DNA from 2 places in the Rhizobium sp. N731 genome. Region 2 is predicted to be linked to the other one. Evidence: predicted binding sites of a transcription regulator. Region 2 holds the regulator's gene; the other holds the start of a gene.
What was found. Region 2 encodes HrcA, which represses chaperone genes, less so after heat shock. Its sites were predicted from a motif close to GTTAGCACTCNCNNNNNGNGAGTGCTAAC; they were not measured.

Region 1 (4,418 bases), 900 kb from region 2:
CATGCCGTCGAGCACACGACGGCGATCTGGAACGAAACGCTCGTCGATCTCGAAAACCGGCGGGAATGGTTGAGTGCGCGCAAGGGCCGCGGCTTTCCGGTCATTGTCGCCGAGATGTCGGGCAAGGTGGCGGGCTACGCCTCCTATGGCGACTGGCGTGCCTTCGAGGGCTATCGCCACACGGTCGAACATTCCGTCTATGTCGACAAGGATCATCGCGGCGCCGGCATCGGCGAGGCCCTGATGCGCGAATTGATCGCGCGTGCGGCCGCCGCCAATATCCATGTGATGATCGCCGGCATCGAGGCCGACAACGCTGCTTCGATCCGGCTGCACGAAAAGCTCGGCTTCCGCATCGCCGGCAGATTTTCCGAGGTCGGCACCAAGTTCGGCCGCTGGCTGGATCTGACCTGCATGGAACTCCGTCTGCCCGGCGAGGCCGATTGACCTGCCTGCTCGGGCAAGGCCGACGGCCTGCCGGGGCAAGGAGGATGAGCGCTCGCCGGACGGAGTGAACCGGCAAATCATTGCCGGAGCGGTCACTATCTTTTTATTGTATTCTGAGCTGTGTAGAAAAGAGAGGCCGCCTGCTTCGCGAGAGGCGGCGTGATAAGCGTCATGGAGATCAACAGTTCAATGGCAATGCATCGATCGCCGCTCGGCCTCCTTGCCCTCATTCTTCTCGCCTCCGCTCCGATCTCCACACACGCTGCCGATTGCAGCAGCACGGCCTCGCCGAAGCTCGACTGGCAGGAATGCACGAAGAAAAACCTGATGCTGCAGGGCAGTGATCTCCAAGGCGCCAACCTCTTCAGCACCGATTTCTCGCTGACCGATCTCAGCGGTTCGAATTTCAAATCCGCCAATCTGGAAAAGGCGAGCTTGGTGCGTGCCTCGCTTGAGGGGTCACATGCCGAAGGGGCCAACTTCGCCAAAGTGGAGGCCTATCGCGCCAGCTTCGCCAACATTGCCGCCGAAGGCGCTTCCTTTGCCGGCGCCGAGCTGCAGCGGGCCAATTTTGCCGGCGCCCGGCTCTCCGGCGCGAGCTTCGAAAAGGCCGAACTCGGCCGCGCCGATTTCGACAAGGCGGTGCTGACGGGAGTGAAATTCTCTTTCGCCAATCTCTCCCGCGCCGATCTCTCCAGCGCCGTCTTCGAGGGCCCGGCAACGTTCGAGCGCGCCTTCATGTTCCTGACCCGCATCGAAGGCCTGGACCTCTCGGCTGCCGCCGGGCTCGAACAGGCGCAGATCGAGCTCGCCTGCGGCGATGCCTCGACCAAATTGCCGTCCGGCCTTTCGACGCCGGCAACTTGGCCATGCCCTGCCGAGCACGAGTGATTACCCGGGCGACACCGTACGTGTTGAAAAAACGCTATGGCAACTGCGCCCGGCTGGCTTGGGAATGTCGGGTTCGACCTAGTGCAATTTGAACTCGCCCATGACGCGACGCCATTCGTTCGGTCCGATCAGCCGCTGGTGGGTGTAGCGGACAGAATGCAGCGGCCCGTCGAGCGTGGACTGCCAGAAATCCAGGAACTTGTGCATTTCCGGAAAGTCCGGAGCGAGGTCGTAATCCTGCCAGACATAGGTCTGCAGCACGGATTCAAAATCAGGAATGCGATAGAGGATATGGGCGGTGGTGAGTCCATATCCGTTCAGCTGACGCTCCAGATCTGATGAAAATTGCATGCTTCATCTCCGTTTCATGACGCTCGAAAGGTGGCGCAAAATTTTGCGGCCATCAACGGATTTCTGAACGCGTCCACCCTGTTTATTGTTCCTTTACAGGATGTTAGCAGCCACTTCGAGTGAGTGCTAATTTTTTTATGATGCCCTCTTGAAATGGAAAAAGCGCAAAACCAGATCATTGCGCGCAGAACGCTCGATCGAGGTTTTGCACCCGCCCGGACTGGTCATCCGGTCCGGCCAGGGGAACAACATCATTATTGTTTGTCCATTGGAGGAAAACATGTCGTTCCGACCGCTTCATGATCGCATTCTCGTCCGCCGCGTCGATTCCGAAGAAAAGACCAAGGGCGGCATCATCATTCCCGACTCCGCCAAGGAAAAGCCGCAGGAAGGCGAGGTCATTGCCGTCGGCCCCGGTGCACGCAACGATGCCGGCCAGATCCAGCCGCTCGACGTCAAGGTCGGCGACCGCATCCTGTTCGGCAAGTGGTCCGGCACCGAGATCAAGATCAATGGCGAAGACCTGCTGATCATGAAGGAAAGCGATGTCATGGGCATCATCGAGGCCCGGGTCGCCGAAAAGATCGCCGCCTGAGGCGATTTCCGCGCATTAGTCAAAAAGCTGCCTATCGAAGGAGTAACAGAATGGCTGCGAAAGAAGTCAAATTTCATAGCGATGCCCGTGAACGCATGCTGCGTGGGGTCGATGTGCTGGCCAATGCAGTGAAAGTCACGCTCGGCCCAAAGGGTCGCAACGTGGTGATCGACAAGTCCTTCGGCGCGCCGCGCATCACCAAGGACGGCGTTTCCGTCGCCAAGGAAATCGAACTTGAAGACAAGTTTGAAAACATGGGCGCCCAGATGCTGCGTGAAGTTGCATCCAAGACGAATGATCTTGCCGGCGACGGTACAACGACGGCGACCGTTCTTGCCCAAGCGATCGTCAAGGAGGGCGCAAAGGCGGTAGCCTCCGGCATGAACCCGATGGATCTGAAGCGCGGTATCGATCTTGCCGTCGACGCTGTCGTCAAGGAGCTGAAGACCAACGCCCGTAAGATTTCCAACAATTCCGAAATTGCCCAGGTCGGTACGATCTCCGCCAATGGTGATTCCGAGATCGGTCGTTACCTCGCGGAAGCCATGGAGAAGGTCGGCAACGAAGGCGTCATCACCGTTGAAGAAGCCAAGACCGCCGAAACCGAACTCGAAGTCGTCGAAGGCATGCAGTTCGACCGCGGTTATCTCAGCCCCTATTTCGTCACCAATCAGGACAAGATGCGGGTCGAGCTCGAGGATCCCTATATCCTCATCCATGAGAAGAAGCTGTCGAACCTGCAGTCGATGCTGCCGGTTCTCGAAGCCGTCGTTCAATCCGGCAAGCCGCTCCTCATCATCGCTGAAGATGTCGAAGGCGAAGCCCTTGCAACGCTCGTCGTCAACAAGCTGCGTGGCGGCTTGAAGATCGCTGCCGTCAAGGCCCCTGGCTTCGGCGACCGCCGCAAGGCCATGCTCGAAGACATCGCCATCCTGACGGGCGGCACCGTGATCTCCGAAGACCTCGGCATCAAGCTCGAGAATGTGACGCTCAATATGCTCGGCCGCGCCAAGAAGGTGGCGATCGAGAAGGAAAACACCACCATCATCGACGGTGCCGGTTCGAAGGCGGAACTTGACGGTCGCACCGCTCAGATCCGCGCCCAGATCGAAGAGACCACCTCCGACTACGATCGCGAGAAGCTGCAGGAACGTCTTGCCAAGCTCGCCGGCGGCGTTGCCGTCATCCGCGTCGGCGGCTCGACCGAAGTCGAGGTGAAGGAAAAGAAGGATCGCGTTGACGACGCGCTGCATGCAACAAGAGCAGCGGTCGAGGAAGGCATCCTGCCAGGTGGCGGTGTGGCGCTGCTGCGCGCGGTCAAGGCCCTCGACGCGATCAAGACTGCCAATGACGACCAGCGGGTCGGCGTTGACATCGTTCGCCGGGCGATCGAGGCACCGGTTCGCCAGATCGCCGAAAACGCCGGTGCGGAAGGCTCCATCATCGTCGGCAAGCTGCGCGAGAAGAGCGAATTCTCCTATGGCTGGAACGCTCAGACCGGCGAATATGGCGATCTCTACGCGCAGGGCGTCATCGATCCGGCAAAGGTCGTTCGCACCGCACTGCAGGACGCAGCTTCGGTTGCCGGCCTGCTGGTGACGACAGAGGCGATGATCGCCGAGAAGCCGAAGAAGGAAGCTGCTCCGGCCATGCCGGCCGGCGCCGGCATGGACTTCTAAGCGATCGCTCGGCCCGCTCTGCCATCGGGGCGGGCCGTTCTACGCACTATCGAATTAACAAGTTCCATCGGGTCGACATCAATGGAGCCAAGCTATGAGAAAGGAAAACATCAGCAATTCCATACAGCAGAATGCCGTGGCAGCCATAAGCGCGGCGCATCTGCTTCATCCGGCGAAGCATTTCGGTCACCCGCGTGACGTGCTTGCCGCCGCCGAGATCGACAACGACGAGAAGCGGGCAATTCTCGCTTCATGGGCATCCGATATCTTCGCAGTCGAATCCGTACCAGCCCTCCGCCTTCACCCCGGGGCCGAAAGAGCTGTATCCTATGACGAGATCCTTGAAGCGCTGAAGGCTTTGGATAATGGCGATCAACCATCCGCGAGGCAGGATACGTCCGCTTCCCTGAGTTGCCATAGGATCCGCCGTCGAAAACCGCCCGCACGCCGGCTTC
Region 2 (4,418 bases):
TTGTAAGGCGGGTATCCGTCGCTCGCCTTGGAAATGCGCTCCAGCGTCTTTTCCATAGCGTCGAAGCCCAGAAGCAAAGGGCTGGCGAAAGGGGTAATGCGGCTCATCTCTTTTCAAGTCCTTGATGCAAGCGACCATCCCGGACCTAAAAGTGCAGCATCCGGATGCCGCTAATATGGGGGCATGATCACGGCGCTGCAAGGCGCGCGCGACCCTCCCGGATTTAAACATCTGTCAATTTCGAACGGCGGCGCCTGCCTCCTTGCTTGACAAAGGACCTGCTGCCTCGCATCAAAACATGCCCGCGCGGAATGTGCCGATTTGTGACGGGAAATGAAGAGATGGTGTCTGCCGGGACAAGCGGCATGCCGAGAACGGGACGATTGAAATGGCAAGCGCGAGAAAGATCATCATCGACACCGATCCCGGCCAGGATGACGCGGCCGCCATCATGCTGGCTTTCGGCAGCCCCGATGAGCTCGAGGTGCTGGGGATCACGACGGTCGCCGGCAACGTGCCGCTGTCATTCACCAGCCGCAACGCGCGCATCGTCTGCGAGCTCTGCGGCCGCACGGATGTGAAGGTTTTCGCCGGCGCCGACAAGCCGATCGCCCGCAAGCTGGTGACGGCAGAACATGTCCACGGCAAGACCGGCCTCGACGGCCCAGTTCTCGATGAACCGACTATGGCGCTGCAGCCCGGCCATTCCGTCGATTTCATCATCGAGACGCTGCGTCGCGAGCCGGAAGGCGCGGTGACGCTCTGCACGCTCGGGCCGCTCACCAATATCGGCATGGCCTTTGAGAAGGCGCCCGACATCATCCCCCGCATCCGCGAACTGGTGATGATGGGCGGTGGCTTTTTCGAGGGCGGCAATATTACGCCGGCCGCCGAATTCAACATCTATGTCGATCCCGAGGCGGCCGACATCGTTTTCCGCTCGGGCGTTCCGATCGTGATGATGCCGCTCGACGTGACGCACCAGCTGCTGACCCGCAAGGACCGGGTCAAGCGCATGGCCGAGATCGGCACGGCGCCGGCAAAGGCCATGGTCGAAATGTTGGAATTCTTCGAGCGCTTCGACATCGAAAAATACGGTTCCGACGGCGGGCCGCTGCACGACCCGACGGTTGTCGCCTATCTGCTGAAACCAGAGCTTTTTCAGGGCCGCGACTGCAATGTCGAAATCGAGGTCCAGTCCGAACTCACCGTCGGGATGACTGTCGTCGACTGGTGGCATGTGACCGAGCGCAAGCGCAATGCCAAGGTCATGCGCACCGTCGATGCGGACGGCTTCTTCGATCTGCTGATCGAACGCTTCGCCCGCATCTGAATTTTCTTCCTTCTCCGAGGCGGAGAAGGAAAACGACCTCAGGCGTCCTTCTCGTCGAAGACGGAATTGATTTCGGCCTCGACCGGCTTCGGGCCGCCCTTGGCAACGCCGACCATGGCCGGGCGCAGGACGCGTTCGCCGATGGTGAAGCCGGCCTGCACGACCTGGACGACGGTATTGTTCGGCACTTCGGAGTTCGGCACCTCGAACATCGCCTGATGGAAATTCGGATCGAATTTCTGGCCAACCGGCTCCAGCTTGCGAACGCCGTGGCGCTCCAGCGCCGAGAGCATCGAGCGCTCGGTCATCTCCACACCTTCGATCAGCGTGGTGAGGCCGGCATCGGCCGTGGCCTTGGTCTCCGGAGAGATGGCGTCCAGCGCCCGGCGCAAATTGTCCGAGACGGCGAGCATGTCCCGGGCGAAACCGGCGACGGAATAGGATTTCGCATCCTTGACCTCGCGCTCGGTGCGGCGGCGCAGATTATCCATCTCGGCGGCAAGGCGCAGATAGCGGTCACGCAGCTCGGCATTCTCGGCCTTCAGGAGGTCGAGCGGATCCGGCTGGTTTGCCTCCTCCTGCCCGACAGTGGCAGTCTCGACGTTGACGGCAGCGTCGGCTGCGGCGTTGGCCGCAGTTGCGTCAGGTCCGTTTTTCGTCGTTTCATCGGTCATGACGGTCTCCGGTTGGTATTTTCAGATGCGCCCGATATCGAGGTTTGACCGGAAAAAATCAAGTCTGCGTGACGAAGAAGCGAAAATTCCGCGGCTTCGTCAGTGATGACATCAAAGCGGATTGCGCGACAGGCGGGAGACGAGCTGGGCGGTATAATCCACCATCGGCACGATACGGGAATAATTGAGCCGCGTCGGGCCGATGACGCCAACGGCGCCGACGATCCGGTCGTCGTCGTCGCGATAGGGCGCGACGATGAGCGACGAGCCGGACAGCGAGAAGAGCTTGTTTTCCGAGCCGATGAAGATGCGCACGCCCGAACCGCTTTCGGCGAGGTTGAGAAGCTCGATCAGGCTGTCCTTCTTTTCGAGATCGTCGAACAGCATGCGCAGCCGGTCGAGATCTTCGGCGCCGGCGAGGCCTTCGAGCAGGTTGGCGCGGCCGCGGATGATCAGCTGAGCAGGCTTTCCCTCGTCCGGGCTGCCGGCCCAGACGGCGATGCCGCGCTCGACAAGATCGCGCGAGAGCGCATCGAGTTCGTGACGGACATCATCCTTCAGCCGGCTTAACTGTTTGCGCAGCTCCGGCAGCGTCTGGCCGGACATGTGCGCGTTGAGGAAATTCGCCGCCTCCGTCAGCTGCGAGGAGGTGACGCCCGCCGGCAGTTCGATGATGCGGTTTTCCACCTGGTCATGATCGCCGACGAGCACAGCGAGCGCCTTTGTCGGTTCAAGCCGGATGAACTCGACATGTTTCAGCACCGGATCGCTTTTCGAGGTGATGACGAGGCCGGCCCCGCGCGAGATGCCCGAAAGCATGCGGCTCGCTTCGTTCATCATCGATTCCACCGGATTGCCGCCGCTTTCGGCCCGCACCTGGCGATCGATATTGGCGCGCTCCTCGGCGGAGAGGTCGCCGATCTGCATGAATGCATCGACGAAGAAGCGCAGCCCGATCTGGGTCGGCAGCCGGCCGGCGCTGACATGCGGGGAATAGATGAGACCGAGCTCTTCGAGATCGCTCATGACGTTGCGCACCGAGGCCGGCGACAGCGACATCGGCAGCAGGCGCGACAGATTGCGCGAGCCGAGCGGCTCGCCGCTTTCGAGATAACCTTCGACGATGCGGCGAAAAATTTCCCTGGAGCGCTCGTCCAGTGCAGCAACGGCATCCGAAACCGACGTCGACCTGATGCCCATGAACCTTTTCAAACCCGCGCTGATGATGCTCCCGAAAATATAGTCAAACTCGCACCCGTGGCAAAAGGGAATTTGCAAATGGGCGCCGCCAATCGTAGAAGCGGTCAACAACTCCAGGAGATGAGAATGCGGCCTTCAGGCAGAAAAACCGACCAGATGCGCAAGGTCTCGTTCGAGCGCAATTTTTCCAAGCATGCGGAAGGCTCCTGCCTGGTGAAATTCGGCGATACGCACGTGCTTTGCACCGCAAGCCTCGAGGAAAAGACGCCGCCGTGGCTGCGCAACACCGGCAAGGGCTGGGTGACGGCCGAATACGGCATGCTGCCGCGGGCGACCGGCGAGCGCATGAAGCGCGAGGCCGCCGCCGGCAAGCAGGGCGGCCGCACCCAGGAAATCCAACGGCTGATCGGCCGGTCGCTGCGCGCCGTCGTCGACCTGCAGGCGCTCGGCGAAAAGCAGATCACGCTCGATTGCGACGTCATCCAGGCCGATGGCGGCACACGGACGGCCTCCATCACCGGCGGCTGGATCGCGCTTTACGACTGCCTGAAATGGATGGAAAGCCGCAACATGATCAAGGTCGACCGGGTCCTGAAGGATCACGTCGCAGCCATCTCCTGCGGCGTTTTCGCCAGCCAGCCGGTCATCGACCTCGATTATCTCGAGGATTCCTCGGCCGAGACCGATGCGAACTTCGTCATGACCGGCGCCGGCGGCATCGTCGAGATCCAGGGAACTGCCGAACGCACGCCGTTCAGCGAAGAGGAATTCAGCTCGCTGATGCGGCTTGCCAAGAACGGCATCGGCGAACTCGTCGCCCTGCAGAAAGAGGCGATTGCGGGATGAACGCCATGCTGGAAGGCATGTTGGAAACCGCGCTCTATGCGCGCGATCTCGATCAGGCCGAGACGTTCTACGAGGGCGTTCTCGGGCTTGAAAAGATCGCCCGCGCCGGCAACCGTCATGTCTTCTTCCGCTGTGGGCCAGGCGTTCTCCTCATCTTCAACCCCGAGGAAACGATAAAGCCGCCGGCACCCGACGCGCTGCAGGTGCCGCCACACGGCACGACCGGGCAAGGCCATGCCTGTTTCCGGGTATCTGGCCGCAACATAGATGCGATGGCCGAACAGCTGAAAGCAGCTGGCGTTGCGATCGAATCCGAGGTGCACTGGCCAAATGGCGGCCGCTCGATCTATTTCCGCGACCCTGCC

Region 1: groES (co-chaperone GroES) is a predicted target of HrcA. The motif match lies at 1,792-1,820, and genes of this name have one in related genera.

What each region holds. Positions count from the first base shown of each region.
Region 1 covers NZ_CP013601.1:1,274,602-1,279,019, forward strand. The annotation lists gene AMK02_RS06350 (GNAT family N-acetyltransferase) at 1-447, shown strand, start outside; gene AMK02_RS06355 (pentapeptide repeat-containing protein) at 637-1,338, shown strand; gene AMK02_RS06360 (usg protein) at 1,417-1,689, opposite strand; gene groES (co-chaperone GroES) at 1,970-2,284, shown strand; gene groL (chaperonin GroEL) at 2,335-3,963, shown strand; gene AMK02_RS32045 (hypothetical protein) at 4,058-4,418, shown strand, end outside.
Region 2 covers NZ_CP013601.1:378,990-383,407, reverse strand. The annotation lists gene AMK02_RS01895 (Hsp20 family protein) at 1-107, opposite strand, end outside; gene AMK02_RS01890 (nucleoside hydrolase) at 389-1,333, shown strand; gene grpE (nucleotide exchange factor GrpE) at 1,372-2,007, opposite strand; gene hrcA (heat-inducible transcriptional repressor HrcA) at 2,119-3,207, opposite strand; gene rph (ribonuclease PH) at 3,334-4,053, shown strand; gene AMK02_RS01870 (VOC family protein) at 4,050-4,418, shown strand, end outside.